3 regions of the Streptomyces winkii genome follow, and region 1 is predicted to be linked to each of the others. Evidence: predicted binding sites of a transcription regulator. Region 1 holds the regulator's gene; each other region holds the start of a gene.
The links. Region 1 encodes HrcA, which represses chaperone genes, less so after heat shock. Its sites were predicted from a motif close to TTNGCACTCNGNNNNNCNGAGTGCNAA; they were not measured.
Positions count from the first base shown of each region.

Region 2: a site for HrcA is predicted at 3,678-3,704, ahead of groES (co-chaperone GroES). Genes of this name have one in related genera too.
Region 3: a site for HrcA is predicted at 7,420-7,446, ahead of groL (chaperonin GroEL). Genes of this name have one in related genera too.

Region 1 covers NZ_JASTTH010000002.1:82,221-91,572, forward strand. Annotated here, with positions in the region: gene QQM67_RS04740 (glycoside hydrolase family 16 protein) at 1-848, opposite strand, end outside; gene hemW (radical SAM family heme chaperone HemW) at 1,474-2,712, opposite strand; gene QQM67_RS04750 (DUF3097 domain-containing protein) at 3,163-4,026, opposite strand; gene QQM67_RS04755 (MBL fold metallo-hydrolase) at 4,038-4,796, opposite strand; gene hrcA (heat-inducible transcriptional repressor HrcA) at 5,023-6,039, shown strand; gene dnaJ (molecular chaperone DnaJ) at 6,040-7,179, shown strand; gene QQM67_RS04770 (hypothetical protein) at 7,166-7,330, opposite strand; gene QQM67_RS04775 (nitronate monooxygenase) at 7,421-8,545, shown strand; gene QQM67_RS04780 (16S rRNA (uracil(1498)-N(3))-methyltransferase) at 8,542-9,297, shown strand.
Region 2 covers NZ_JASTTH010000001.1:302,369-311,720, forward strand. Annotated here, with positions in the region: gene tsaB (tRNA (adenosine(37)-N6)-threonylcarbamoyltransferase complex dimerization subunit type 1 TsaB) at 1-391, shown strand, start outside; gene rimI (ribosomal protein S18-alanine N-acetyltransferase) at 448-981, shown strand; gene tsaD (tRNA (adenosine(37)-N6)-threonylcarbamoyltransferase complex transferase subunit TsaD) at 974-2,119, shown strand; gene QQM67_RS01485 (hypothetical protein) at 2,116-2,364, shown strand; gene QQM67_RS01490 (class I SAM-dependent methyltransferase) at 2,405-3,613, opposite strand; gene groES (co-chaperone GroES) at 3,851-4,159, shown strand; gene groL (chaperonin GroEL) at 4,268-5,893, shown strand; gene QQM67_RS01505 (SDR family NAD(P)-dependent oxidoreductase) at 6,011-6,784, opposite strand; gene QQM67_RS01510 (MOSC domain-containing protein) at 6,781-7,467, opposite strand; gene QQM67_RS01515 (WhiB family transcriptional regulator) at 7,624-7,935, opposite strand; gene QQM67_RS01520 (response regulator transcription factor) at 8,310-8,921, shown strand; gene QQM67_RS01525 (sigma-70 family RNA polymerase sigma factor) at 9,199-9,352, shown strand, end outside.
Region 3 covers NZ_JASTTH010000005.1:571,047-580,398, forward strand. Annotated here, with positions in the region: gene QQM67_RS18150 (Vgb family protein) at 1-663, shown strand, start outside; partial or broken gene QQM67_RS18155 (Uma2 family endonuclease) at 719-943, shown strand; gene QQM67_RS18160 (MFS transporter) at 1,055-2,323, shown strand; gene QQM67_RS18165 (hypothetical protein) at 2,476-2,904, shown strand; gene secD (protein translocase subunit SecD) at 3,136-5,535, shown strand; gene groL (chaperonin GroEL) at 5,643-7,271, opposite strand; gene QQM67_RS18180 (cold-shock protein) at 7,702-7,905, opposite strand; gene QQM67_RS18185 (MoaD/ThiS family protein) at 8,396-8,674, opposite strand; gene thrC (threonine synthase) at 8,671-9,352, opposite strand, start outside.

The DNA of each region.
Region 1 (9,352 bases):
CCGCCGATCGCGACATCGAAGATGGCGAAGAACCCGTGGTCCACCGCCTTCTGCCAGGTTGCTGCGGACACCTGGTTCTGGTTCACGGTGAAGGTCTGGTTGCCGTCGAGGTAGAAGCGCAGTTGCTCGGCGGAGGTGTCGGTACGGTCCACGATGACGGAGTAGGTGTGGTAGCTGGTCTGGCAGCCTTCGCAGGGCTGCAGGTCGCTGCTGATGCCGTCCGGGTCGTGACACTCTCCGGCCCATTCGCCGCAGTGGAACGTGGTCGAGTGCTGACTGAGACCGTTGACGGCCTCCATGATGTCGATCTCTCCGATGCTCGGCCAGTTGGTGGCTCCGACGGGGCGGGCGTCGGCGCCCATGGCCCAGAACGCGGGCCAGTAGCCAAGCGCCTTCTCCGGGTTGGGCTGCTTGATGGAGGCACTCATCTCCATCTGGCCGCCGGCCGGGGCGCCGAAGTCGGTGCGCTGGGTCTCCACGCGGCCCGAGGTCCACTTCCCGGAGTCGTCGCGGATCGGCTTGATCACCATGTGGCCTTCGCCGTCCTGGTAGACGTTCTCGGTCGAGTCCGTGGACGTCTCGATCTCGCCGGTGCCCCAGTTCGCGGCTCCGCCCGGGTAGCTGGTGCCGATGTCGTAGAGCCAGTTGTCGCGGTTGAGGCCGGTGCCGGCCGCGCCGTCGAAGTCGTCCTTGAAGACGGTGGTCCAGTCCGCTGCGGAGGCGGTGTCGCCTGCCGCCACGTCGGCCGCCGCCGCCTTGCTCGCAGCGGCGGGTCCGGGGGGTTCGCCGGCGGCGGCAGTACTGGAGGACGCGGTGAGACCCAGGAACGCGTTCAGGGGGAGTGACACGGCGGCCACAAGGACCAAGAAGCGTCGCCGGGGCCGGAGTTGGCTGTTCGCCGTCCTGCGTGGGGGAGTGAGCCTGTACATGGGGGGCTGCTTTCACTCGGAGGAACGTCGGTTGGTGACGTACGGACACGCGAGCCCGACAGAAGCGGGAGAAGCACGTACAAGGTGGATGGACACGCTCGGCACGGCCGATCGGAGCGGTCTGCTGAGAGCGCTCTCATTCACAAGTCACTGTCATGCAGCGTCACCGAACCGTCAAGAGGCCGCGATGAGTTCACTTGTCGAATCCACGCCGCGGTCCGACTCACCGGCGAGGTGGTGTGTCAACTCCGATGATGAGCCTCCGTCAGGTGAGAGTTTCCGCTCGATGGCTGCCTTCGTTGTGTGAAGTCCCGGAGGCTGCGGCCATCCCGCGCATGCCGCGCGCGGAGGCTCCCGGACAACCCGGCCGGAACGGGCCCCCGTCGGCAAGTGCCGCTGCTGGACACGCACTTCGAGGCGTGCACATGCGTGTGCGTCCGTGGCCTGCTGGTCGCCGCCTACGCGCGCACCGGTGGTTGCGACGGCACCGGCACCGGCTCCGGCACCGCATCGGCACACGGCTCCGGCCGGAGGCATCGGACGGCTAGTCGACGAGGTCGCGTACGACCGCGTCCGCCAGCAGCCGTCCGCGCAGCGTCAGCACCGCGCGCCCTTCCCCGTACGGGCCGGGCTCCAGCAGCCCCTCGTCGACGGCCCGGCGCGCGGCGTCCGCACCGGCGGGCGCGAGCAGTTGGAGCGGGCAGCCCGCTGAGAGCCGCAGCTCCAGAAGGATGCGCTCGACACGCCTGTCCTCCGTGGTGAGCACCTCCCGGCCCGCGCCGGGGGAGCGGCCCTCGGCCAGGGCCTGCGCGTACGCGGCCGGATGCTTCACGTTCCACCAGCGCACACCGCCCACATGGGAGTGCGCGCCCGGGCCCGCGCCCCACCAGTCCGCGCCCGTCCAGTACAGCTCGTTGTGGCGGCAGCGCGCCGAAGGGTCCGACGCCGAGGCCCAGTTGGACACCTCGTACCAGCTCATGCCCGCCGCGGAGAGCGTCTCCTCGGCGATGAGATAGCGGTCGGCGTGCACGTCGTCGTCCGTCGGCGGCACCTCTCCGCGGCGGATCCGGCGGGCGAGCCGCGTGCCCTCCTCGACGATCAGCGCGTACGCGGAGACGTGGTCGGGCTCCGCCGCCAGGGCCGCCTCCAGCGAGGCCCGCCAGTCGTCGTCGCTCTCCCCGGGCGTGCCGTAGATCAGGTCGAGATTGACGTGCCGGAAGCCCGCCGCGCGGGCCTCCGCCACGCACGCCTCCGGGCGGCCCGGCGTGTGGGTGCGGTCCAGGACCCCGAGCACATGGCGGCGAGCGCTCTGCATCCCGAAGGAGATCCGGTTGAAGCCCGCCTCGCGCAGCCGCTCCAGGTACTGCGGACTCACGGATTCGGGGTTCGCCTCGGTGGTCACTTCCGCGTCCGCCGTCAGCCCGAACTCGTCGCGTACGGCGGCGAGCATCGAGCCGAGGTCCTCGGGCGGCAGCAGCGTCGGGGTGCCGCCGCCGACGAAGACGGTGGCGACGCGGCGCGGGTCGTCGCCGAGGACCTTGCGGGCGAGGCGGATCTCGTCGCAGAGCGTCGCCGCGTAGCGCTCCTGGGACGCGAGCACGCCGCCCGGGCCGCGCAGCTCGGCGGCGGTGTAGGTGTTGAAGTCGCAGTAGCCGCAGCGGGTCGCGCAGTACGGCACGTGCAGATAGAAGCCGAGCGGGCGTGAGGCGCGGCCCGCGAGGGCCTCGGGCGGCAGCGAGCCGCTCTCGGGCACGGGATCGCCGTCGGGCGGTGCGGAGGGCATGCGTTCCATTGTCCGCGATGCGGGGCCTGGTCGGACGCGGCGTTGTTGTCGGCTCCGGGCGAGCGCCCCGGGCGGGCCCTGTGCTGGCCACGACCGTGAGCGTCACGTCTCAGGTTTCCGGCCGTGGCTCCGGCTGTTCTGTGCGCGCGTGCGCGCCGGGCGCGTGTCCGTGGCTTGCCGTGCGTTCCGCGGCGTAGCCGCGTCCCGCCCGGCTCGGGTGTCCTGTAGCGCTCCGCCTCCTGGGCCGCGGCGCGTGCGCGTCACCGCGGCCGCCGGTTTCGGCCATCGACCCGGTTTGGGTGGTTGCGCCTCGCGGTCTTCGTCACCGTCCCGGCCGTCCCCGGCGCGGGCGTTCGCGTGCCTTCCGGGCCTCGCGCCCCTCGGGCGCGTGCCCTCCGCGGCATAGCCGCCTGCGCCCGCGCCCCGAATCAGGTCCCCCTGCCCCGTCCCTCAGGAGAACCCCACCGTCACGTGGTCGATGAGCTGTTCCACGCGGCCCAGCAGGGCCGGTTCCAGGTCGCGGTAGTCGTGGACGCAGGCCAGGATGCGCTGCCATGCCGCGCCCGTGTTGGTGTCCCAGCCCAGGGCGTGACAGACACCCGTCTTCCAGTCCTGGCCGTGCGGTACCCGTGGCCACGCCTCGATGCCGACAGAGGACGGCTTCACCGCCTCCCAGATGTCGATGTACGGGTGGCCGACCACGAGGACGTGGGCGTCCGTGACCTCCGACGCGATGCGGGACTCCTTCGAGCCCGGGACCAGGTGGTCGACCAGGACGCCGAGACGGGCGTCCGGGCCGGGGGCGAAGTCCCGTACGACCGCGGGGAGATCGTCGACGCCCTCCAGGTACTCGACGACCACGCCCTCGATGCGCAGGTCGTCTCCCCACACCTTCTCGACGAGCTCCGCGTCGTGCCGTCCCTCCACATAGATCCGCCCTGCCCGCGCCACCCGCGCCCGCGCGCCCGGGACGGCCAGCGAGCCGGAGGCCGTCCACGGCCGGGCCGCAGACGTCGCCGCGCCCTCCCCGGCGGAGGCGCCTCGGGGAGCGGCGGCGGCCGGACGTACGAGCGTGACCGTCCTGCCCTCCAGCAGGAATCCCCGCGGCTCCATCGGGAAGACGCGGTGCTTGCCGAAGCGGTCCTCCAGCGTGACCGTCGGTCCCTGCGCGGTCTTCTCCGTACGGATCACGGCGCCGCAGAAGCCCGTGGTGATCTCCTCGACGACGAGATCGGGGTCGGCCGGCACCTCGGGCACCGGCTGCTGCTTCTTCCACGGCGGCGTCAGGTCGGGATCGTAAGAGCGGCTGCGCATGGCGGCATTCTTCACGACCCGGCGAATCGGCGTGCCAGGACGTCCCGTTGAGCGCGTACGAAGTCGGCGGTCACGACCGCGCCGTGCCCCGGCACGTACAGCGTGTCCTCGCCGCCGAGCGCCAGCAGCCGGTCCAGGGCCTGCGGCCACCGCGACGGGTCCGCGTCCGGGCCCGCCTGCGGATCGCCGGACTCCTCGACGAGGTCGCCGCAGAAGACGACGGCCCGGCCGGTCCCCCTGCCGCTGCCGTTCACGAGCACCGCGAGGTCGAACCCGCTGTGTGCGGCGCCCATGTTCACCAGCCGCACGGACCGCTCGCCCAGCGTCAGCGTGAGCTGCACGGAGACGCCGTGCCGCGGCGGTACGAGCCGGGCGGCCGACTCCCCGGCCGCGTCCGGCGCCATGCCGTGGCGCACCGCGTCCTCCCTCAACTCCTCGCGCGCGCCCGCGAGATGCGCGCCGAGCCCCTGCGCCCCGTACACGTGGGCGCCGTCGAACGCGGCCGTGCCGAAGACGTGGTCGAAGTGGGAGTGGGTGAGCACGGCGTGCGTCACGGGCAGCCCGTACAGGCCGCGCAGGCCCTCGCGGATGCCCGCGCCCTCCTCGGCACCCGATCCGGTGTCGACGACGAGCACGCCCGCGGTCCCGCGGACCGCGCCCACCGTCGCGTCCCAGTGCGGCAGCCTGCGCCGTACGACGCCGGGCACCAGCTCTTCCCACCCGGCCTCGCCGGGTGCCGTCGTGCCGTGCCCGTGCCAGTTCGCGGCCATGGGTTGACGCTACTGGGAAGTACCCAGTAGCGCGCCCCCGCGATACCGTCGATACGGATGGCTCTTGCCCACGCCGCCTCAACCGGCCGTACACTGACCCAGGGGATCTGGCACTCCATCGGCGAGAGTGCCAGGGACGCCGGAGACGCCAGGGGACGGCAGTGGCGCCGGCGCCCCGCGGTGCAGGTCGCAGGCGAGGACACACGAAGCCGACGGGAGGTGCGCAATGCTGAGCGAACGAAGGCTCGAAGTGCTGCGCGCCATCGTCCAGGACTATGTCGGGACGGAGGAGCCGGTCGGCTCCAAGGCGCTCACCGAGCGGCACAACCTCCAGGTCTCACCGGCCACGGTCCGCAACGACATGGCGGTGCTGGAGGACGAGGGCTACATCGCACAGCCGCACACGAGCGCCGGGCGCATCCCGACCGACAAGGGCTACCGGCTCTTCGTGGACAAGCTCGCGGGCGTCAAGCCGCTCTCGCCGCCCGAGCGCCGGGCCATCCAGAACTTCCTGGAGGGCGCCGTCGACCTGGACGACGTGGTGGGCCGCACGGTGCGGCTGCTCGCACAGCTGACCCGCCAGGTCGCCGTCGTGCAGTATCCGTCGCTGACGCGGTCGACGGTGCGGCACGTGGAGCTGCTCTCCCTCGCGCCCGCGCGGCTGATGCTGGTACTGATCACGGACACCGGCCGGGTGGAGCAGCGCCTCATCGACTGCCAGGAGCCCATCGGGGATTCGGCCCTGGCCGATCTGCGGGCCCGGCTCAACAGCCGTGTCGTGGGCGAGCGGTTCACCGAGGTGCCCTCCCTCGTGCAGGACCTGCCGGACGCGTTCGAGGGCGCCGACCGCGGCACCGTCTCCACGGTGCTGGCGACTCTGCTGGAGAGTCTCGTCGAGGAGACCGAGGAGCGGCTGATCATCGGCGGCACCTCCAACCTCACCCGCTTCGGGCACGACTTCCCGCTGACCATCCGGCCCGTGCTGGAGGCGCTGGAGGAGCAGGTCGTGCTGCTGAAGCTGCTCGGGGAAGCGAAGGACCCGGGAATGACCGTAAGAATCGGGCATGAGAATGCCCACGAAGGGCTGAGTTCCACATCGGTGGTTTCGGTCGGCTACGGTTCGGGCGACGAAGCAGTCGCCAAGCTGGGCGTGGTCGGACCGACCCGCATGGACTACCCCGGAACGATGGGAGCTGTACGCGCAGTGGCACGGTACGTCGGACAGATCCTCGCGGAGTCGTAAGTGGCGACGGACTACTACGCGGTCCTCGGCGTGCAGCGCGACGCCTCGCAGGACGACATCAAGAAGGCCTTCCGCAGGCTTGCGCGCGAGCTGCACCCTGACGTCAATCCGGATCCGAAGACGCAGGAGCGGTTCAAGGAGATCAACACCGCTTACGAGATCCTCTCCGACCCGCAGAAGAAGCAGGTGTACGACCTCGGCGGTGACCCGGCGGCGGGCGCCGCCGGAGGAGCAGGCGGCGGCTTCGGCGGAGCGGGCGGCTTCGGCAACTTCTCCGACATCATGGACGCCTTCTTCGGCACCGCTTCGCAGCGCGGGCCCAGATCCCGTACGCGCCGCGGCCAGGACGCCATGATCCGGCTCGACATCGAGCTCGACGAGTCCGCGTTCGGTACGACGAAGGACATCCAGGTCGACACGGCCATCGTCTGCAACACCTGCAACGGCGAGGGCGCGGCGCCCGGCACCTCCGCGCAGACCTGCGACATGTGCCGCGGCAGGGGAGAGGTCTCCCAGGTCACGCGCTCGTTCCTCGGGCAGGTCATGACCTCGCGGCCCTGCCCGCAGTGCCAGGGGTTCGGCACGGTCGTGCCCACGCCCTGCCCGGAGTGCGCGGGCGACGGGCGCATCCGCTCGCGGCGCAGCCTGACGGTGAAGATCCCGGCGGGCGTCGACAACGGCACGCGCATCCAGCTCGCCGGCGAGGGCGAGGTGGGTCCGGGCGGCGGCCCCGCGGGCGATCTGTACGTGGAGATCCACGAGACCGCGCACCCGGTCTTCCAGCGCAGGGGCGACGACCTGCACTGCACGGTCACCATCCCGATGACGGCGGCGGCCCTCGGCACGAAGGTCCCGCTGGAGACGCTGGACGGCATGGAGGAGGTCGACATCCGGCCCGGCACGCAGTCCGGGCAGTCGATCCCGTTGCACGAGCGCGGCGTCACGCATCTGCGGGGCGGCGGACGGGGGCAGTTGATCGTCCACGTCGAGGTGACGACGCCGTCCAATCTGGAGCCCGAGCAGGAGGAGTTGCTGCGGCGGCTCGCGGAGATGCGCGGCGAGGAACGGCCGACGGGCCAGTTCCAGCCCGGTCAGCAGGGGCTGTTCTCCCGGTTGAAGGACGCGTTCAACGGCCGCTGAGCTCAAGGAAGGGTGTGAACAGTCCGGTGGCTCCGGGCTGTTGGGCCTCGCGGCCCTCGGCCTCCGCCCCCGCGGAGACGAGGGCTCCGGGTCTTCGGGTCCTCGAGTCCGGCGGAACCGTCGCGTCCGTGACATCCGTCATGTCTCTCATCCGCTCTCCTGATCCCGTCCGTCCCGGTGCCCTGCACTGAAGAGCAGGTCCGGGCCCGGGCGGCTCCGCACCGCGTGACAGGATGTGCCCATGCCCTCCGCGCCGATCTCGTTCTCCGACCTCACGGAGCATCCGATTGTGCAGGCCCCCATGGCGGGCGGGCCTTCGTGCCCGGAGCTGGCGGGGGCCGTCAGCGAGGCGGGCGGCATGGGTTTCCTCGCCGCCGGCTACAAGACGCCGGAGGCCATGTACGAGGAGATCAAGCAGCTGCGGGGCCAGACCCAACGCCCCTTCGGCGTCAACCTGTTCATGCCGCAGCCCGACAACGCCGACTCGGGTGCGCTGGCGCGCTACCGGGCGCAGCTCGCCGGCGAGGCGGCGTGGTTCGAGACCGAGCTCGGCGAGACCGACCACACCACCGACGACGCGTACGAGGCCAAGCTGGCCATCCTCTTCGACGATCCCGTCCCCGTCGTCTCCTTCACCTTCGGCTGCCCGACCCGGCATGTGCTGGAGCGGTTCACGAAGCGCGGGACGTACACCGTCGTCACCGTCACCTCCGTCGGCGAGGCGCAGACCGCGGAGTTCTCCGGTGCGGACGCCGTGTGCGTGCAGGGCATCGAGGCCGGCGGCCACCAGGGCACCCACCGGGACGATCCGCAGGCCGACGGCACCGGCAGCGGCCTCGGGCTGCTCACGCTGGTGACGCAGGTGAGGGAGGCCGTACGGCTGCCGGTCGTCGCCGCGGGCGGGCTGATGCGCGGCAAGCAGATCGCGGCGGTGCTGGCGGCGGGCGCGAGCGCGGCCCAGCTGGGCACGGCGTTCCTCGTGTGCCCCGAGTCCGGGGCCGACCTGCTGCACAAGCAGGCCATGACCAACTCCCTCTTCGCACGTACGGAGTTCACCCGGGCCTTCTCCGGTCGGCCCGGCCGTGCGCTCGTCAACCGCTTCCTGCGCGAGCACGGCCCGTACGCCCCGGCGGCCTATCCGCACGTGCACCATCTCACCGCGAGCGTGCGCAAGGCTGCCGCCAGGGCGAAGGACCCGCAGGGCATGGCGCTGTGGGCCGGGCAGGGGCACCGGCTGGCGCGCGATCTGCCCGCGGCGCAGCTGATGGACGTCCTGGTCACGGAGTTGGCGATGGCGCGCGACCGGATCGCCAAGCAGGGCGGGGTGGGCGGCGGCAGCGGCGCCGGCGGTGGCGGCTCGCTGTGACCGCTCCCGTCTTCCTGGCGGACACCGCCCAACTCGCGGACGCGGCACGGCAGAACGGCGGCACGGTCGTGATCGAGGGTCCCGAGGGACGGCACGCGGTATCGGTGCGGCGGTTGCGCACCGGCGAGGAGATCGTCCTCACGGACGGCGCGGGCACCGGCGCGCACGGCACGGTGCGGGCCGTCTCGGGCAAGGACCGCCTGGAGGTCGCCGTCACGTCCGTACGCACGGAGGCCGAGCCGCGGCCACGCATCACCGTCGTACAGGCACTGCCGAAGGGCGACCGCGGCGAACTCGCCGTAGAGACGATGACGGAGACCGGGGCCGACGCGATCGTGCCGTGGGCCGCGTCGCGTTGCGTGACCCAGTGGAGGGGAGAGCGGGGGCGCAAGTCCCTCGCCAAGTGGCGCTCCACGGCGCGCGAGGCGGGCAAGCAGTCGCGGCGGCTGCGCTTCCCCGAGGTCGCGGAGCTCGCCACGACCGCGGAGGTCGCCGGGCTGCTGGCGGGCGCGGAGCTGGGCGTCGTCCTGCACGAGGAGGGCGATCTGCCGCTGGCCGCCGCCGAACTGCCGCCGGACGGCGGCATCGTGCTGGTCGTGGGCCCCGAAGGCGGCGTCGCCCCGCAGGAGTTGACGGCGTTCGCCGACGCCGGCGCGCGGACCTGCCGTCTCGGACGGAGCGTGCTGCGCACCTCGACGGCCGGTACGGCGGCGACGGCGCTGCTGCTGGGCCGTACCGGACGCTGGGACTAGCGACGCGGGTCCGCCCACGGGCTGGCCGCCGGGAACGGACGGCCGGCGACCGGCC
Region 2 (9,352 bases), on a different contig from region 1:
GCTCGGTCTGTGCACGCTCGACGGGATCGCGTACGCCTCCGGCCTGGACGTCCCCTTCGTGGTCGCGACGGACGCCCGCCGCAAGGAGGTCTACTGGGCGCGGTACGCCGACGCCCGTACGCGCATCGGCGGCCCCGCCGTCGACCGCCCCGGCGAGCTGCCGGCCGAGGTGACCGCGATGCCCGCCGTCGGCGCGGGGGCGCGGCTGTACGAGGAGACCTTCACGGGGCTGCGCACGGACCTCCCCCTCGAACAGTCCGCCGCCGCGCTGGCCTGCCTTGCCGCGGAGAAGCTCGCCAAGGGCGAGGAGTTCCCGCCGCCGCGGCCCCTCTACCTCCGGCGCCCCGACGCCCGTGTGCCCGCCAACTACAAGGTGGTCACGCCCAGGTGACCCGTACCGCCGCGGAGGACGGCCGCCCCGGGAGCGCCGACGTCGTGCTCCGCGAGATGCGCTGGTGGGACATCGAGCGCGTCCTCGACCTCGAACGGATCCTCTTTCCCGAGGACGCCTGGTCGGTCGGCCTGTTCTGGTCGGAGCTCGCGCACGCGCGCGGCCCCGGCGCCACCCGCCGCTACGTCGTCGCCGAGGCCCGGGACAGCTGGATCGGCGGTGCTCAAGGCCCGGGCGGAGCCGAGGGCACCGGGCACAGCCTCGTCGGTTACGGCGGCCTCGCCGCCGTCGGCGGCACCGGCGACATCCAGACCATCGGAGTGCTCCCGTCCCACCGCGGCACCGGCCTCGGCGCGCGCCTCCTGCGCCGGCTCCTCGCCGCGGCCGCCGAGTTCGCGTGCCACGAGGTGATGCTGGAGGTCCGCGTCGACAACGCGCCAGCCCAACGCCTCTACGAGCGCTTCGGATTCACCCGCATCGGCCTCCGCCGCGGCTACTACCAGCCAGGCAACGTGGACGCACTCGTCATGCGCCTGGAGACCCCCATCCCCTCGACGAACCCCTCCCAAGGAACGAAGACCCATGGCTGACGAACCCCTCGTCCTCGGCATCGAGACCTCATGCGACGAGACCGGTGTCGGCATCGTCCGCGGCCACACCCTGCTCGCCGACGCCGTCGCCTCCAGCGTGGACGAGCACGCCCGCTTCGGCGGCGTCGTGCCCGAGGTCGCCAGCCGCGCCCATCTGGAGGCGATGGTCCCCACCGTCGAACGCGCCCTGCGCGAGGCCCGCGTCTCCGCCTCCGACCTCGACGCCGTGGCGGTCACTGCCGGGCCGGGGCTCGCGGGCGCGCTGCTCGTCGGGGTCAGTGCGGCCAAGGCGTATGCGTACGCGCTGGGCAAGCCGCTCTACGGCGTCAACCACCTCGCCTCCCACATCTGCGTCGACCAGCTCGAACACGGCGCGCTGCCCGAGCCGACCATGGCCCTGCTCGTCTCCGGGGGCCACTCCTCGCTGCTGCTCGCCCCCGACATCACCGCGGACGTCCGCCCGCTCGGCTCGACCATCGACGACGCGGCGGGGGAGGCCTTCGACAAGGTGGCCCGCGTCCTCGACCTCGGCTTCCCGGGCGGCCCCGTCATCGACCGGTACGCACGCGAGGGCGACCCCGAGGCGATCGCCTTCCCGCGCGGGCTGACGGGGCCGCGCGACGCCCCGTACGACTTCTCCTTCTCCGGCCTCAAGACGGCCGTCGCGCGCTGGATCGAGGCCAAGCGCAACGCCGGCGAGGAGGTGCCCGTACGGGATGTGAGCGCGTCCTTCCAGGAGGCGGTCACGGACGTGCTGACGCGCAAGGCCGTCCGCGCCTGCAAGGACGAGGGCGTGGACCACCTGATGATCGGCGGGGGAGTCGCCGCCAACTCGCGGCTGCGCGCCATGGCCGAGGAGCGCTGTGCCGACGCGGGCATCGAACTGCGCGTGCCCCGGCCGAAGTTGTGCACGGACAACGGCGCGATGGTCGCGGCCCTCGGTGCCGAGCTGGTCGCGCGGCGCCGCGCCGCGTCCGACTGGGACATCCCCGCGGACTCGTCCTTTCCCGTCACCGAGCCGCACATGCCGGGCCGTTCGCACGCTCCCTCGCTCACGCACGCGCAGGACGGCGCCCACGACCACGGCCACACGCACGACCATGTGCACGAACTCAGCCGGGAGAACCTCTACTCATGACCGTCGCCCTCATGTGGGAGGCGAAGGCGGCCGGCGGCCGCGGCGGTGAGCTGCTCTCCTGGGCCCGCGCCCAGGAGTTGGAGAGCCCGCCGCAGCGCCGCGAGACCTTCACGGCTCCCGGCGACCGCGTGCTCGTCATCACGTGGTGGTCCGCGGACCTCTCCGCGGAGCTTCCCGAACTCCCCGAGCCGCCCGAGGAGTTGAGGGCACGCCCCGTGCACCGCTGGCGTTTCGAGCAGGTCTGACCGCCGTACGGACTGCGGCCGGCGCCTGGTTGACGCCTGGTCAGATCAGGGCTGCCGCCGGCGACGTGGGCGGTCCCAGGGGCCGCCCGAGCAGCACCGTCGGCGCGCCCGCGACCCGCGTGAGGAACACCGTGCACTCGCCCGGGCCTTCGAGCCTGAGCTTCTTGCGCAGCTCCGCCGGCTCCACGGCCGAGCCGCGCTTCTTGATGGTGGCCACGCCGATGCCGCGCTCGCGCAGCAGCGCCCGCAGCCGCTTCAGCTGGAAGGGCAGCACATCGGTGATCTCGTAGCCCGTCGCGTACGCGGTCGGGCGCGCCTCGTCGCACGTCACATAGGCGATCGCCGGGTCGACGAGCCGGCCTCCCAGCTCCTCCGCGACCTCGGCCACCAGATGGGCCCGTACGACCGCGCCGTCCGGCTCGTACAGAAAACGGCCGACCGGCCCGGCGGGCGGATCGGGAAGCCCGCGTGACGAGAGTGAATGTCCGCCCGGCAGCAGCGTCGCTCGTACGGGCGAACTCTCAACGGCGCCGCCCGTACCGAACCAGAGCACGGCCTCCTTCACGTCCCCCGAGTCCGAGATCCACTCGGCCTCGGCGTCCTCCGGGACCGCGTCGTGGGGAATGCCCGGTGCCACCTTCAGCGCCGAGTACGAGACGCGCCGGGCCACTTCGACCGCCCACGACAGCGGCGGCGAGTACGCCTCGGGGTCGAAGATGCGCCCCCTGCCGCCGCGGCGCGCGGGGTCCACGAAGACGGCGTCGCAGCCGGAGACGTCGGCGTCGCGCACGTCCTGGCAGCGCACCTCGATGCGGTCGCCCAGCCCGAGCGCCGCCGCGTTGGCCCGTATGACGTCGCACGTCAACGCGTCGCCGTCGACGGCCAGTACGTCCATCCCGGCGCGCGCCAGCGCGATCGCGTCGCCCCCGATGCCGCAGCACAGATCGGCCAGCCGCGGCACGCCGAGCCGCGAGAAGCGTCCCGCCCGGTACGCGGCGACGCTCGCCCGCGTCGACTGCTCCAGACCGTTCGGCGTGAAGTACATCCGTTCCGCGTCCGCGCCGAACTTCGCCGCCGCCCGCTGCCGCAGCCGCGCCTGGCCGAGCGCCGCCGACACGAGTCCGGGTTCGTGTGTACGGCGCAGCCGCGTCGCCACGGCCAGTTCGCTGTCCGGCTCGTACCGCTCCAACGAGCCCAGCAGCGCCTGTCCTTCATCGCCGAGCAGCGCGGCGAACGCCTCACGGTCCACACCCGCATTCTCCCGTCCGGGCGGAGAGCCGGCCGCCCGGGTCCGGGGTGCACGGCTCGCTCGCCTGGCACTCTAGTTGACGGAGTGCTAACCGCGGCATAATGTCGACCCTGGCACTCTCCCAAGGCGAGTGCCAGACACAGCGACAGGAAGATCCGGCACCCGCGACGACGGATCTGCCAGGTCGCCACCCCAGACATAAGACCCCGTTATGAGATCTCCGAAGGGGGAGGTCGGATCGTGACGACCGCCAGCAAGGTTGCCATCAAGCCGCTTGAGGACCGCATCGTGGTCCAGCCGCTCGACGCTGAAGAGACCACGGCCTCAGGCCTGGTCATCCCGGACACCGCCAAGGAGAAGCCCCAGGAGGGCACGGTCCTGGCCGTCGGCCCGGGCCGCTTCGAGGACGGCAACCGTCTGCCGCTCGACGTGAGCGTCGGCGACATCGTGCTGTACAGCAAGTACGGCGGCACCGAGGTGAAGTACAGCGGCGAGGAGTACCTCGTCCTCTCGGCTCGCGACGTTCTCGCGATCGTCGAGAAGTAAGTCACCGAAGCCGGAAGACACTTCTGATCCGCGCCCCGGTCCCTCCCGCATCGCTCGAGATGTACCGGGGCCGGGGCGCGGTTCGTTCGAGAGGACTCAACAGCTCCCATGGCCAAGATCCTGAAGTTCGACGAGGACGCGCGCCGCGCCCTCGAGCGCGGCGTCGACAAGCTGGCCGACACCGTGAAGGTGACGATCGGCCCCAAGGGCCGCAACGTCGTCATCGACAAGAAGTTCGGCGCACCCACCATCACCAACGACGGCGTCACCATCGCGCGTGAGGTCGAGGTCGAGGACCCCTACGAGAACCTCGGCGCGCAGCTGGTGAAGGAGGTGGCGACCAAGACCAACGACATCGCCGGCGACGGCACCACCACCGCCACCGTGCTCGCCCAGGCCCTGGTCCGCGAGGGCCTGCGCAACGTGGCGGCCGGCGCCTCGCCCGCCGCCCTGAAGAAGGGCATCGACGCCGCGGTCAAGGCCGTCTCCGACGACCTGATCGCCAACGCCCAGCCGATCGACTCGAAGTCGGACATCGCCTCCGTCGCCGGACTGTCCGCCCAGGACAAGCAGGTCGGCGAGCTCATCGCCGAGGCGATGGACAAGGTCGGCAAGGACGGCGTCATCACCGTCGAGGAGTCCCAGACCTTCGGCCTGGAGCTCGACTTCACCGAGGGCATGGCCTTCGACAAGGGCTACCTCTCGCCGTACATGGTCAGCGACCAGGAGCGTATGGAGGCCGTCCTCGACGACCCGTACATCCTGATCCACCAGGGCAAGATCAGCTCCATCCAGGACATGCTGCCGCTGCTGGAGAAGATCATGCAGGCGGGCAGCTCCAAGCCGCTGCTGATCATCGCCGAGGACGTCGAGGGCGAGGCGCTCTCCACCCTCGTCGTGAACAAGATCCGCGGCACGTTCAACGCCGTCGCCGTCAAGGCGCCCGGCTTCGGCGACCGCCGGAAGGCGATGCTCGGCGACATGGCGACCCTCACCGGCGCCACCGTCATCGCCGAGGAGGTCGGCCTCAAGCTCGACCAGGCCGGGCTGGACGTGCTCGGCACCGCGCGCCGCGTCACCGTCACCAAGGACGACACGACGATCGTCGACGGTGCGGGCAAGCGTGAGGACGTCGAGGCCCGAGTCGCCCAGATCAAGGGCGAGATCGAGGCCACCGACTCCGACTGGGACCGCGAGAAGCTCCAGGAGCGCCTCGCCAAGCTGGCCGGCGGCGTCTGCGTGATCCGCGTCGGGGCGGCGACCGAGGTCGAGCTCAAGGAGAAGAAGCACCGCCTTGAGGACGCGATCTCCGCGACCCGCGCGGCTGTCGAGGAGGGCATCGTCGCGGGCGGCGGCGCCAGCCTCGTGCACTCCGCGAAGGTCCTGGAGGGCTCGCTCGGCAAGACGGACGACGAGGCCACCGGTGTCGCCGTCGTGCGCCGCGCCGTGGTCGAGCCGCTGCGCTGGATCGCCGAGAACGCCGGCCTGGAGGGGTACGTCATCACCTCGAAGGTCGCCGAACTCGACCGCAACCAGGGCTTCAACGCGGCCACCGGCGACTACGGCGACCTGATCAAGGCCGGCGTCATCGACCCGGTCAAGGTCACGCGCTCCGCGCTGGAGAACGCGGCGTCGATCGCCTCGCTGCTGCTCACGACCGAGACGCTGGTCGTCGAGAAGCCGGAGGAGGAAGAGCCGGCCGCCGCGGGCCACGGCCACGGTCACTCCCACTGACGCGTTCAGTTCGGCCGAGCCCGAACCGAGGCCCGGTGCCCCTTCGTTGGGGCACCGGGCCTCGGTGCTCTCCGCCCTGTGCGCGCATCGGCCGTCGGCACGGCCGGGCCGAACTCCTCAGCGCGGCCCGAACCTTCGGCCCGTCGTCGTCGACGCCTTGGCCAGCAGCTCCCTGGGCAGGAGCCGCGTCGCACCCATGAGCGCCTTGTAGCGCGCATCCGGAATGGAGAGCGCCCTGCCCCGGGCCAGGTCCTTCATCGCGGCGGCGGCGACCGCGTCCGCGTCCAGCCACATCCACCCCGGGACGTTCCCCGCGTCCATCCCGGCCCGCTCGTGGAACTCCGTACGTACGAAACCCGGGCACAGCGCCATCAGCCGCACCCCCGAGCCCGCGAGGTCCTTGGCCACCCCCTGCGTGAACTGCACGACCCACGCCTTGCTCGCCCCGTACGTCCCCCGCGGCACGAACGCGGCGACCGACGCCACGTTGACCACGCCGCCGCGGCCCCGCTCCCGCATGCCCTTCGCCGCAGCCGACGTGAGCCGCAGCACCGCCTCGCAGTGGACCTTGAGCATCGTCAGCTCGTCCTCGACGGGGACGTTCAGGAACGTGCCCTTGTTGCCGAAGCCCGCGTTGTTGATCAGCAGGTCCACGGGGCGCTCCGCGTCCTCCAGCCGGGCCTCGACGGCGGAGATGCCCTCGTCGGTCGCGAGGTCCGCCGCGAGCACGGACGCCTCGACGCCGTGCCGGTCGTGCAGCAGCGTCGCCTGCTCCGCTAGGCGTTCCTTGTCGCGGGCGACCAGCACGAGGTGGTGTCCGTCCCGTGCGAGCCGCCGCGCGAAGGCGGCCCCGAGGCCGGCGGTCGCTCCCGTGATCAACGCAGTCGTCATGGGGGCACGCTATCGGCGCTTCGACGGGCCGTACGCCGCAGGGCGTTGCGACGGGCCTCCGGGTGGAGAGCCTCGCCGGCTGCGAGCACACGTGGCAGCAGCTCGGGCTCCCGGGTCAGCGCGCGGAAGAGGAAGCTCACGCTCACCTCGTGCTCCGGCCGGTGAACGACGCTGATCGGGTCCCCGCCGCGGATGCTCCCCGGCTCGATCACCCGCAGATACGCGCCGGGCAGCGCCCTGTCCGTGAAGCGCTTCACCCATCCCCGCTCGTCGAGCCAGCGCGCGAACGTACGGCACGGGATGCGCGGAGCGGTCACCTCCAGTACCACCCGGTCTCCCACGAGCCACCGCTCGCCGATCCGCGCACCGTTCACATCGAGCCCGAGGGTGGTGAGGTTCTCGCCGAAGGCGCCGTTGGCGAGACCGCGTCCGAGTTCGCCGCCCCAGCTGTCGAGGTCTTCGCGGGCGAAGGCGTACACGGCCTGGTCGTCGCCGCCGTGATGGCGCATGTCGCCGATGACGTCCTGGTCGAGCGCGCTTCCGCCGGTGCCCTTCGGGCCGGGCGCGGCCACGTCGACGGGACCGGAGACCGGGTGCTTGTCGATGCCGGTCATGCCACCGGGAGCGCTGGTGTACGAGGGGGCGTGCAGCGGCCTGGCGATGTTGACAGACAGCAGTTCCATGGCCGTCAGGCTAGGCGGGTGAACATCGGCGGACGATCGGTATCTGTCCGGGCCGCGAGCGAGTGCGGCGAGTGCGAGGAGATCGACGAGCGGTCGGCGACTGCGGACGGGGTGCGGAAGTCCGTGACCACGGTGCGGAAGTACGAACGTTTCTGCTCAACTCTGGCTGTCCGGCACGGCGACGAGCCTGCTGCGGGCCCGCCCCATCAGCTCCTCGCGCTCGTCCTCGGTCAGGCCGCCCCACACGCCGTACGGCTCACGCACCGCCAGCGCGTGCGCCGCGCACTCCGAGCGGACGGGGCACCTCATGCAGACCTCCTTCGCGGAGGCCTCGCGGGCGCTGCGGGCCGCGCCGCGCTCGCCCTCGGGGTGGAAGAAGAGCGAGCTGTCGACTCCCCGACAGGCGGCGAGCAGCTGCCAGTCCCACAGGTCGGCGTTGGGGCCCGGGAGGCGGGAGAAGTCTGCCATTGCGTGTCCTCTCGTCGGCGTACTTGAGGCTCGCTCTCGCTCCGTCCATTTATAGACAAATATGACTCATTGCGAACCTAGCCGAAAGAAAGCGAGAAGCAGAACTAAGTCTGCTAAATAGGGCAAAAGGCAAAAGACGCCACTCGGGGAAACCCTTCAGTGCGATGCGGGCTGATCTGTGTACGCGCGATCACGTAGAGTGCTGATGGCGGTGGCCGAAACCCGTAACTCTTTCGGGTGACCGTCGTTGAGTGTGCGGAGGCGGTTGGCGGAATGATCTCGGGCACTGTTGTCCGAGGGTGTCAATCGCACAGGTGACGATTCGTAACAGCCTGGAGGCTCAAGGTGACGCGCATCAGCTGCGGAGGGCGGTCATGACATCCGTCCTCGTCTGTGACGATTCCCCGCTTGCCCGAGAGGCGCTCCGCCGCGCGGTCGCGACGGTGCCCGGCGTCGAGCGTGTGACGACGGCGGCCAACGGCGAGGAAGTCCTCCGCCGCTGGGGTGCCGACCGGTCCGACCTCATCCTCATGGATGTCCGGATGCCCGGTCTCGGTGGTGTTGAGACCGTGCGAAGGCTGCTCTCGGCCGATCCCGGCGCCCGCATCATCATGCTGACGGTGGCCGAGGATCTCGACGGAGTGGCACTGGCCGTGGCCGCGGGCGCCCGCGGCTACCTGCACAAGGACGCCTCGCGCGCGGAGTTGCGGGCGACGGTGACTCAGGCCCTGGCCGATCCGACGTGGCGGCTCGCGCCGCGGCGGCTGCGGTCGGCCGAGATGGGCGCCGCCCCGACGCTCACCGCCCGCGAGATCCAGGTGCTGGAGGGCATGAGCCACGGCAGGTCCAACGCCGAGATCGGCCGGGAGCTGTTCCTCTCCGAGGACACCGTGAAGACCCACGCGCGGCGGCTGTTCAAGAAGCTCGGCGCTTCGGACCGGGCGCATGCCGTGGCTCTCGGCTTCCGTTGGGGCCTCGTCCGATAGATAGCTCACGTTCGCCGACTGCCCGCCCGTCCCCGCCTGCGAAGTTCCGTTGCCCGCGGTGCGCGGGGCCGGCCCGGGGGGAGGGCGGGGTGGCGTATGCGGCCCAGTAATCCCGCGAGTGCCGCATGCTTGTTGTATGGAGTTCCTCGGGGACCGGTCGGTCAGGCGTGAGGGGAGGGCGCGGGAGATGGCAGCCACTGCCCCTGCTCATAACGCTTCGGTGCACAACCACGGACGCGGTGCGGCGGATGGTTCGGCGCCGGTGCACCATGGACCGATGCGCAACGACGGGCAGAACGACACAGCGGTCGTGAGCGCACTCGTACGACGAGCCAGGGAAGGCGACGAGCAGGCCACTCACGACCTTCTCGCCCACGTGCACCCGCTGGCGCTGCGGTACTGCCGCCGGCGGCTGACCCGACTGCCGGGCG
Region 3 (9,352 bases), on a different contig from region 1:
ATCGGCCGCATCGGCACCGACGGACGTACGCGCCAATTCGCCCTGCCCGGGCGGGAGTCGGGCCCGTACGGCATCACGGCCGGGCCGGACGGCGCCCTGTGGTTCACGGAGACCGCGGCGAACCGGATCGGCCGCATCACCGTCACCGGCGAGGTGACAGGCTTCCCGCTTCCGACGGAGGGCGCCTTCCCGTCGGCCGTCACGGCCGGTACGGACGGCGCGCTGTGGTTCACGCTCAACCAGGCCGACGCCGTCGCCCGCATCACCACGGCGGGCGAGATCACGTCGTTCCCGCTGCCGACTGAGGGCGCCGCACCGGTGGGCGTCGCCGCCGACGCACGCAGCGGCGCGGTCTGGTTCGCGGAGATCGGCGCGGGGGCGGTCGGCCGCATGACCGCCTCCGGCGAGATCACCGAATTCCCGCTCCCCGACGCCGCCTCGCGCCCGCACGCGGTCGCCGTGGACGGCGCCGGGGCGTGCTGGGTCACGGAGTGGGGCACGGGCCGCATCGCGCGCCTCACCCCCGACGGCACCCTCACCGAGGCCGCCCTGCCCACCCCGTCCAGCGAACCGCACGGCCTCACCCCCGGCCCGGACGGCGCGATCTGGACGGCCCTGGAGTCGGGCTCCCTGGCCCGCGTCACGGTCTCCGACCAGCAATGACGTCACGCTTCCGCATGAAGCCCGAGGAAACCGTACGAGTACCTGGAGTCGTCGACGACGATGCGACCGCGAGACCAAACACCGCAAGTACGCCGCAGCAAGCATCCGCCACTACTGGCGAGTGGAGAACGACGGCGGCCGCGCCGTCGTCTACACCTTCGAGTTGGAGCCCGCGACCCTGACGTACGCGCCGACCGGCGTACACCACGACCAGTTGAAGGTGACGGTTCCGTTCCAGGTCGACATCGACCTGTCAGAGGTGCAGGCCCCCAACGCCTGACCCTCCCCAATCCGGAGTCACCCCGGCCGCCCCGGCCGCAACCGCCCCTGCCAGAGCGACGATTCCGACCACCGCCGTGACGGCGGCCCCGGCGGAGCGGATCATGGACGCATGAGTGGTGGCACAGGAGACCGTCCGGTGGACGGCACCGGAACCGTGGGCGGCGCGGACGGGCCCGGGACGGGCGGGCGGCGGACGGCTTCGAGCGGCGTGGCGTTCTGGCTCGTGGCCGCCGCCTTCACCGTGACCATGCTGGGGACGACGCTGCCCACCCCGCTGTACGTCATCTACCAGCGCGAACTCGACTTCTCCACCCTCATGGTCACCATCGTCTTCGCGACGTACGCGGCGGGCGTGCTCGCGGCACTGCTGCTCGTCGGCCATGTGTCGGACGAAATCGGCCGCCGCCGGACCCTGTTGCCGGGGCTGGCGCTGTCGATGCTCAGCGCGGCGGTCTTCCTCGGCGCGCACAATCTGGAGCTGCTCTTCGTCGGACGGCTGCTCTCCGGCCTGTCGGCGGGCATCTTCACCGGCACGGCGACCGCCGCCCTCGTGGACCTCGCGGGGGAGAGCAGGACCGGGCGGGGCAGTCTGGTGGCCACGGTGGTCCAGATGGGCGGCCTGGGCAGCGGCCCGCTGCTGGCGGGTGTGCTCGCCGAGCTCGCACCGGCGCCGCTGCGCGTCCCGTACGCGGTCGATCTGGCGCTGCTGCTGCCGGTGGCCGTCGGCGTCTGGTTCATGCCGGAACCCGTCAAGGGCATCGTGCGGCGTCCCGGCATGCGTGTGACGAGGCCGGGCGTGCCGCACGAGATGCGCGGCACCTTCGCGCGCGCCGCCATCGCGGGGTTCGCGGGGTTCGCGGTGCTGGGGCTCTTCACGGCGGTCTCGCCGTCCTTCCTCGGGACGCTGCTGGGGATGGGCAGCTTCGCGCTCGCGGGCGGCGTGATCTTCGCCGTGTTCGCGGCCTCGGCCCTCGGCCAGATCGTGCTCGTGCCACGGTTCGGCAGCGCGTCGCTGCCGCTGGGCTGTGCGGGGCTCGTCCTGGGCATGGCCCTGCTGACGGCCGGATTCGCCGCCCGCTCCTTCGAGTTGCTCGTGGCGGGAGGCGTGGTCGCCGGGCTCGGTCAGGGCATGAGCTTCCGCGCGGGGCTGGCCGCCGTCAACGCCGAGGCGCCCGTCGCCCGCCGGGCCGACGTCGCCTCGACGTACTTCGTCGTGCTCTACGTCGCGCTGTCCCTGCCCGTGATCGGCGTGGGCGTGGCCGCGGACCTCGTCGGGCTGCAAGCGGCGGGCATCGCCTTCAGCGTGCTCGTCGCGGCGCTCGCGGGCTCCGTACTGGCGGCGCTGCTGAGGGCCGGGCGGGCCGCACGCACTCCGTGACGCCCACCCCGGTCCTGCCGTCCTGCCGTCCTCGCCGCTCGTGGCGCGGGGCGCGGGGCGGGGCCGCCGTTGAAGCACCGGCGCTCGTGGGGCAGGCTGTAGGGCGTCCGCGCCTCCCGGCCCGGGACGTCGAGAGAGGTGAGGAGGGCACGGTGGTACGCCTCGTACGCCGCACGGCACCGCCCCTCGTGCCGCCTCCGCCCGCCGCCTCGCCGTCCGCACGACGGCGCCCCTCGCAGGCGCAGCTTGCGGGCATCCTCCTCGCGGTGCTGCTCGCCCTGTTCGGCGGCTCCGCGGTGGCCCCGCACCAGCCGGACCTGCACGGCGGCCCCGTCCAGAGCCAGTCCGCCGCCACGCACCACCAGGACCCTCCGCAGCATCTCCAGGGCGCGATCTCTCATCCGGCGCACGCCGCAACTCAGGCTCCGCTCCCGCTGCTTCCCGCGGTCGAGCAGTACGGCCCGGAGCCCCGGCGCGGCTCCGTACTGCCGGAGCGGCCGCAGCTCTCCGCCGAGCACCTCACTCACAGGTCACCGCGTCACGGGCGCGCTCCCCCGGCCGCACAGGCATCTGAGACCTGACATCCGGCACCCGGCAGCCTGCCCGGCCAGACGGCCGCGCGGGGCGTCAGCCGTGCGAGCCCGAGCAACCGAGCCCCTGAGCAGTTGAGCCCCTGCCTGCCTCGGCGCCTCAGCCCCTGAGCGCCTGAGGCGACCGCGCGGCTCGACTGGCGGTTCAGCACGCGGTTCGGCACGCGGCTCAACAGCCGACGCACGCCGGTGCCTTCGTCCTGCCTGTGTAGGAGGCACACCATGACTCGCGCCACCAAGGTGCGGGCGGTGATCGCGCTTGCCGTAATGGCCCTCGCCGCGGTCCTCGCCATGACCAAGCAACCCCGCCTCGGCATCGATCTGCGAGGCGGAACCCAGATCGTCCTGGAGTCCCGCGACTCCGAAACCACGAAAGCGACGCCGTCCGCGACGGACGACACGATGGAGGTACTTCGCCAGCGCGTGGACGCGCTCGGAGTCTCCGAACCGGGCCTCGTACGGTCCGGCGACAACCGCATCATCGTCGAACTCCCCGGCCTCCAGGATCCGAAGGAGGCCGCCGAGGTCCTCGGCCGCACGGCCCAGCTCACGTTCCATCCGGTGAAGGGCGTCCCGGACCGGGACGAGCGGGACCCCGCAACCGGCAAGAACGGCAAGGAAAGCAAGCACGGTCAGTCCACGAAGAACGGCAAGGACGGCCCGTCCACCGACGAGTCCGGCCGCCCGGTCCGGCTCGGCGGCACCGCCATGACCGGCATCGAGGTGGAGTCGGCGAGAGCCTCCGTCGACCCCCAGCGGGGCTCCGGCTGGTTCGTCGACCTCGGCTTCCGCGACAAGGGCGAGGACCGGTGGGCCGACCTGACGGGCAAGGCCGCCTGCTCCCCGGCCGGCGACCCGCAGCGGCGCGTGGCGATCGTGCTGGACGAGAAGGTCATCTCCTCGCCGCAGGTCGACCCGTCCGTCTCGTGCGGCCACGGGATCACCGGGGGGAACACGCAGATCACCGGGGACTTCACCGAGGGGGAGGCGAAGGAGCTGGCCACTCTGATCGAGGGCGGCGCTCTGCCCGTCCCGGTCGAGGTGATCGAACAGCACACCGTGGGGCCGACCCTGGGCGCCGAGGCGATCAAGGCGAGCACATGGGCGGCCGTGATCGGCGTCCTGCTCACGTCCGGCTTCATCGTCTGCGTCTACCGGCTGCTCGGCGCGCTCACCGCGGTGGGCCTGCTGTGCTACGGGCTGATCGCGTACGCCGCGCTGCTGGCGTTCGGGGCGACGCTCACGCTGCCGGGGCTGGCGGGCTTCGTCCTCGCGATCGGCATGGCCGTCGACGCCAACGTCCTGGTCTTCGAGCGCGCTCGCGAGGAGTACGCGTACGGGCGGGGCAGAAGCCTGCGCACCGCCTCGGCCAAGGGCTTCCGCGGCGCGTTCGGGGCGATCGTCGACTCCAACGTCACGACGCTCCTCGCCGCCCTGCTGCTGTTCACGCTCGCCTCGGGACCCGTGCGCGGCTTCGGCGTCACCCTCTCCATCGGCGTGCTCGCCTCGATGATCAGTGCCCTCGTCGTCACGAGGGTGCTGGTCGACTTCACCGTGAACCGCCGTACGGTGCGGGCGCATCCGCGGATCACGGGCCTGGCAGGGCTCGGGCGCGTACGCACCCGGCTGACGAAGCGCAATCCCGACTGGATGCGGCACGGCAGGACCTGGCTGGCGGTCTCGGCCGCGGCGGTCGTGCTCGCGGTGGGCGGAATCGTCCTGCGCGGGCTGGACTTCGGCGTCGAGTTCAGCGGTGGACGGCTCGTGGAGTACTCGACGAGTCAGGCCGTCGATCCCGAGGCCGCGCGTTCGGCTCTCGCCGACGCGGGTCTGCCGGACGCCGTCGTACAGGGCTCCGGGGGCGGCGACGGCACGTCCGGCGGTCACGAGATCACGGTGCGCTCCGAGCAGCTCACCGACGGGCAGGAGGAGACGGTCCGTTCGACGCTCGCGGACCTCGGCGGCGACACCGGGAAGGTGCGCGACGAGCTGTTCGGGCCGAGCCTCGGCGACGAGCTGCGGCAGCACGCCCTGATCGCGCTGGGAGTCGCACTCGGTGCCCAACTGCTCTATCTGGCCTTCAGGTTCCGCTGGACGTTCGGGGCGTCGGCGGTGCTCTCCCTCGTCCACGACGCGGTGATCCTCATCGGCGCGTTCGCATGGCTGGGGAAGCCGGTGGACGGTGTTTTCCTCGCGGCGCTGCTGACCGTCATCGGCTACTCGGTCAACGACTCCGTCGTCATCTTCGACCGGGTCCGCTCCGAATGGCAGGGGCACGGGAAGGGGCAGGGCCGCGTGCACGGGGAACCGAGGAGTTCCTTCCGGAGCGTGGTCAACAGGGCGGTCGTGCAGACGGTCCCGCGCACCCTCAACACCGGCATGGGCGCGCTGTTCATCATCGCCGCGCTCGCGGTGCTGGGCGGAGACTCGCTCGGCGACTTCGCGCTGGCCCTGCTGATCGGGATCTCGGTGGGCTCGTACTCGTCGCTCTTCGTCGGTGCGCCCCTCGCCGTCGAGTTCGAGGGCCGTACGAGTACGCCGTCCCGCCCGGCCGGCCGCCCGCCGCGGCCCGCACGCGTCAAGACGCGACGCTCACCGCACGACAACGGAGCGCGGGTGTAGGCCGCGTGCGCGGGTGCTGAGGCACGCCGAGGGCGGCACCCCTTCCGGGATGCCGCCCTCGGTCCGTATCCGTGCCGGGAGGCTACGGGCTTCCGACCGACGCGCGGTCAGAAGTCCATGCCACCGCCCATGCCACCGGTCGGGTCGCCCGCACCGGCGGCCGCCTTCTCCGGCTTGTCGGCGATGACGGCCTCCGTCGTCAGGAAGAGCGCCGCGATGGAGGCGGCGTTCTGAAGCGCGGAACGCGTCACCTTCGCCGGGTCGTTGATGCCCTCGGCCAGCATGTCGACGTACTCGCCGGTGGCGGCGTTGAGGCCGTGACCCGCCTTGAGGTTGCGCACCTTCTCCGTCACGACGCCGCCCTCGAGGCCGGCGTTGACCGCGATCTGCTTGAGCGGCGCCTCCAGCGCGAGCTTGACGGCCTGCGCGCCGGTGGCCTCGTCGCCTTCGAGCTCCAGCTTCTCGAAGACGCTGGACGCCTGGATGAGGGCCACGCCACCGCCGGCGACGATGCCCTCCTCGACGGCCGCCTTGGCGTTGCGCACCGCGTCCTCGATGCGGTGCTTGCGCTCCTTGAGCTCGACCTCGGTGGCGGCACCGGCCTTGATGACGGCGACGCCGCCGGCCAGCTTCGCCAGACGCTCCTGGAGCTTCTCGCGGTCGTAGTCCGAGTCGGAGTTGTCGATCTCGGCGCGGATCTGCGCGACGCGGCCGGCGACCTGGTCGCTCTCGCCCGCACCGTCGACGATCGTCGTCTCGTCCTTGGTGATGACGACCTTGCGTGCGCGGCCCAGCAGTTCCAGACCGGCGTTCTCCAGCTTGAGGCCGACCTCCTCGGAGATGACGGTGCCGCCGGTGAGGATGGCGATGTCACCGAGCATGGCCTTGCGCCGGTCGCCGAAGCCCGGCGCCTTGACGGCGACGGACTTGAAGGTGCCGCGGATCTTGTTCACGACGAGCGTGGAGAGCGCTTCGCCCTCGACGTCCTCGGCGATGATCAGCAGCGGCTTGCCCGACTGCATGACCTTCTCCAGCAGCGGAAGGAGGTCCTTCACGTTGCTGACCTTGGAGTTGACGATGAGGATGTACGGGTCCTCGAGCTCCGCCTCCATGCGCTCCATGTCGGTGGCGAAGTACGCGGAGATGTAGCCCTTGTCGAAGCGCATGCCCTCGGTGAGCTCCAGCTCGAGCCCGAAGGTCTGCGACTCCTCGACGGTGATGACGCCTTCCTTGCCGACCTTGTCCATCGCCTCGGCGATGAGCTCGCCGATCTGCGGGTCGCCGGCGGAGATGGAGGCCGTGGAGGCGATCTGCTCCTTGGTCTCCACGTCCTTCGCCTGCTCCAGCAGGGCGGCGGAGACGGCCTCGGTCGCCCGCTCGATCCCGCGCTTGAGCGCCATCGGGTTGGCGCCCGCGGCGACGTTGCGCAGGCCCTCCCTGACGAGCGCCTGGGCGAGGACGGTCGCGGTCGTCGTGCCGTCACCGGCGACGTCGTCCGTCTTCTTGGCGACCTCCTTGACGAGCTCGGCGCCGATCTTCTCGTACTCGCCCTCGAGCTCGATCTCCTTGGCGATGGAGACACCGTCGTTGGTGATCGTGGGGGCGCCCCACTTCTTCTCCAGCACGACATTCCGGCCCTTCGGGCCGAGCGTGACCTTGACGGCGTCAGCGAGCTGGTTCATCCCGCGCTCGAGGCCGCGCCGCGCCTCCTCGTCGAACGCGATGATCTTGGCCATGTGAAGTGGTCCCTCCCGGACTGGGGATCCCCCTGAACAACCAGGGGACGGGTATACCGGACCGCGCTGGCGCCCGCGACGGACGGCCCGGAAGCCGCGTGGTTCCTTGCTCCACCCGGCGAACGAGCCTCACCGACCCGGTCCTTGACTGTCACTCTCACTCGTAGAGTGCTAACGCAATGATTAGCACTCGACCCCTGCGAGTGCAAGCGCCCTCAGGACATCACACGGGGCGGGGACGGACGCAAGCAGCGGCACCCGAAGAGGGCGACGGGGGGCTCACGGGGGAGGGGCGTCGACGCCGGGCAGCACAGACAGCACAGACCGGGCAGCACAGAGGGGCCGTACTCCTCTGTGGAGTACGGCCCCTCGTACGGCTGTTGTACGGCTGTTGTACGGCTGGTGCAGTTCTGCGCAGTGCTGCGGGTGCTCAGGCAGTCACACGGACCATGTCCGCCTGCGGCCCCTTCTGACCCTGCGAGATCTCGAACTCGACCCGCTGTCCTTCGTCCAGGGTGCGGTAGCCGTCCATCTGAATCGCGCTGTAGTGGACGAATACGTCCGCACCACCGTCGACCGCGATGAAGCCGTATCCCTTCTCCGCGTTGAACCACTTGACGGTGCCCTGAGCCATCCCTAACTCCCCTATTACTGGCCCTTGCACGAGCCCGCACTTCACGAACCCGGGTCAGACCTCACCTCCGGCGCGGCCCCCCGCAGGCATGCGGGGGCGTACGCCGGAACGCGTCGACCGCGGCTGAATGTATCTGTACGGACGCCCTCTGCAACAGGTCACGAAGACGAGAATTCTGAGCATCGAAACGGGGCCCAAAAGCCCGCAATCCCCGAGGAAGCGGGGCAAGCGAGGCCGGGCATAGCGCACCAACACGACAATTGCCGCCCCGATTCCGGGCACAACTTGTCGCGTTCTCATATGCTCCCGGCACGCGCCGGGTGACTCACTGGGGTGGGATTGTCCGCAACCCTATCGCGTCCCCACACGCGGAACCGCCCCCTCCGATTCTTCACGTTCTCCGGAGGAGGCGGTTCGACCGTAAGCGGACCCGAGCCGCACGCAAGGGGCCTTCACGGACCTCTCACGAGACAGCAGCAGGCCCGAGACCTCAGCAGCCGCCCGCGACCGCGGGAATGATCGAGACGCCCGCGCCGTCCGGGGTCGGGGTCTCCAGACCCTGCTCGAAGCGCACGTCGTCGTCGTTGACGTAGACGTTGACGAAGCGCCGCAGCTTGCCCGAGTCGTCCAGCACGCGCGCACCGATGCCGGTGTGGTTCTTCTCCAGATCGGCCAGCACCTCGGAGAGCGTCGCGCCCTCGGCGCTCACCTCCGCCTGCCCCCCGGTGTAGGTGCGCAGGATGGTCGGGATACGGACGTTCACGCTCATGATGCGAGACCAGCCTCTCGGAAGGAGTCCAGGGTGGGACGGATGACGGCGGTCGGCCCGGTGGTGGGAGCGACCGCGTCCAGGGTCTTCAGGCCGTCGCCCGTGTTGAGGACGACGGTGGTGAGGGTCGGGTCGAGCCTCCCCTCCTCGATCAGCTTCTTCGTGACGCCGACGGTGACCCCGCCCGCCGTCTCGGCGAAGATCCCCTCGGTCCGCGCCAGCAGCTTGATCGCATCGACGATCCGCGGGTCGTCGACATCCTCCACCGCGCCGCCCGTACGGCGCGCGATGTCCAGCACATACGGGCCGTCGGCCGGATTGCCGATGGCCAGCGACTTGGCGATGGTGTCCGGGCGGACGGGACGTACGACGTCGTGCCCGTCCTTGAAGGCGCGGGAGACCGGTGAGCAGCCCTCCGCCTGCGCGCCGAAGATCTTGTACGGCTTCTCCTCGACCAGGCCGAGCGCGATCAGCTCCTTCAGCCCCTTGTCGATCTTCGTGAGCTGCGAGCCGGACGCGATGGGGACCACGAGCTGATCGGGCAGGCGCCAGCCGAGCTGTTCGCAGATCTCGTACGCGAGGGTCTTGGAGCCCTCGGCGTAGTACGGGCGGAGGTTGACGTTGACGAAGCCCCAGCCCTCGCCCGCCGGGTCGCCGATCAGCTCGGAGCAGAACCGG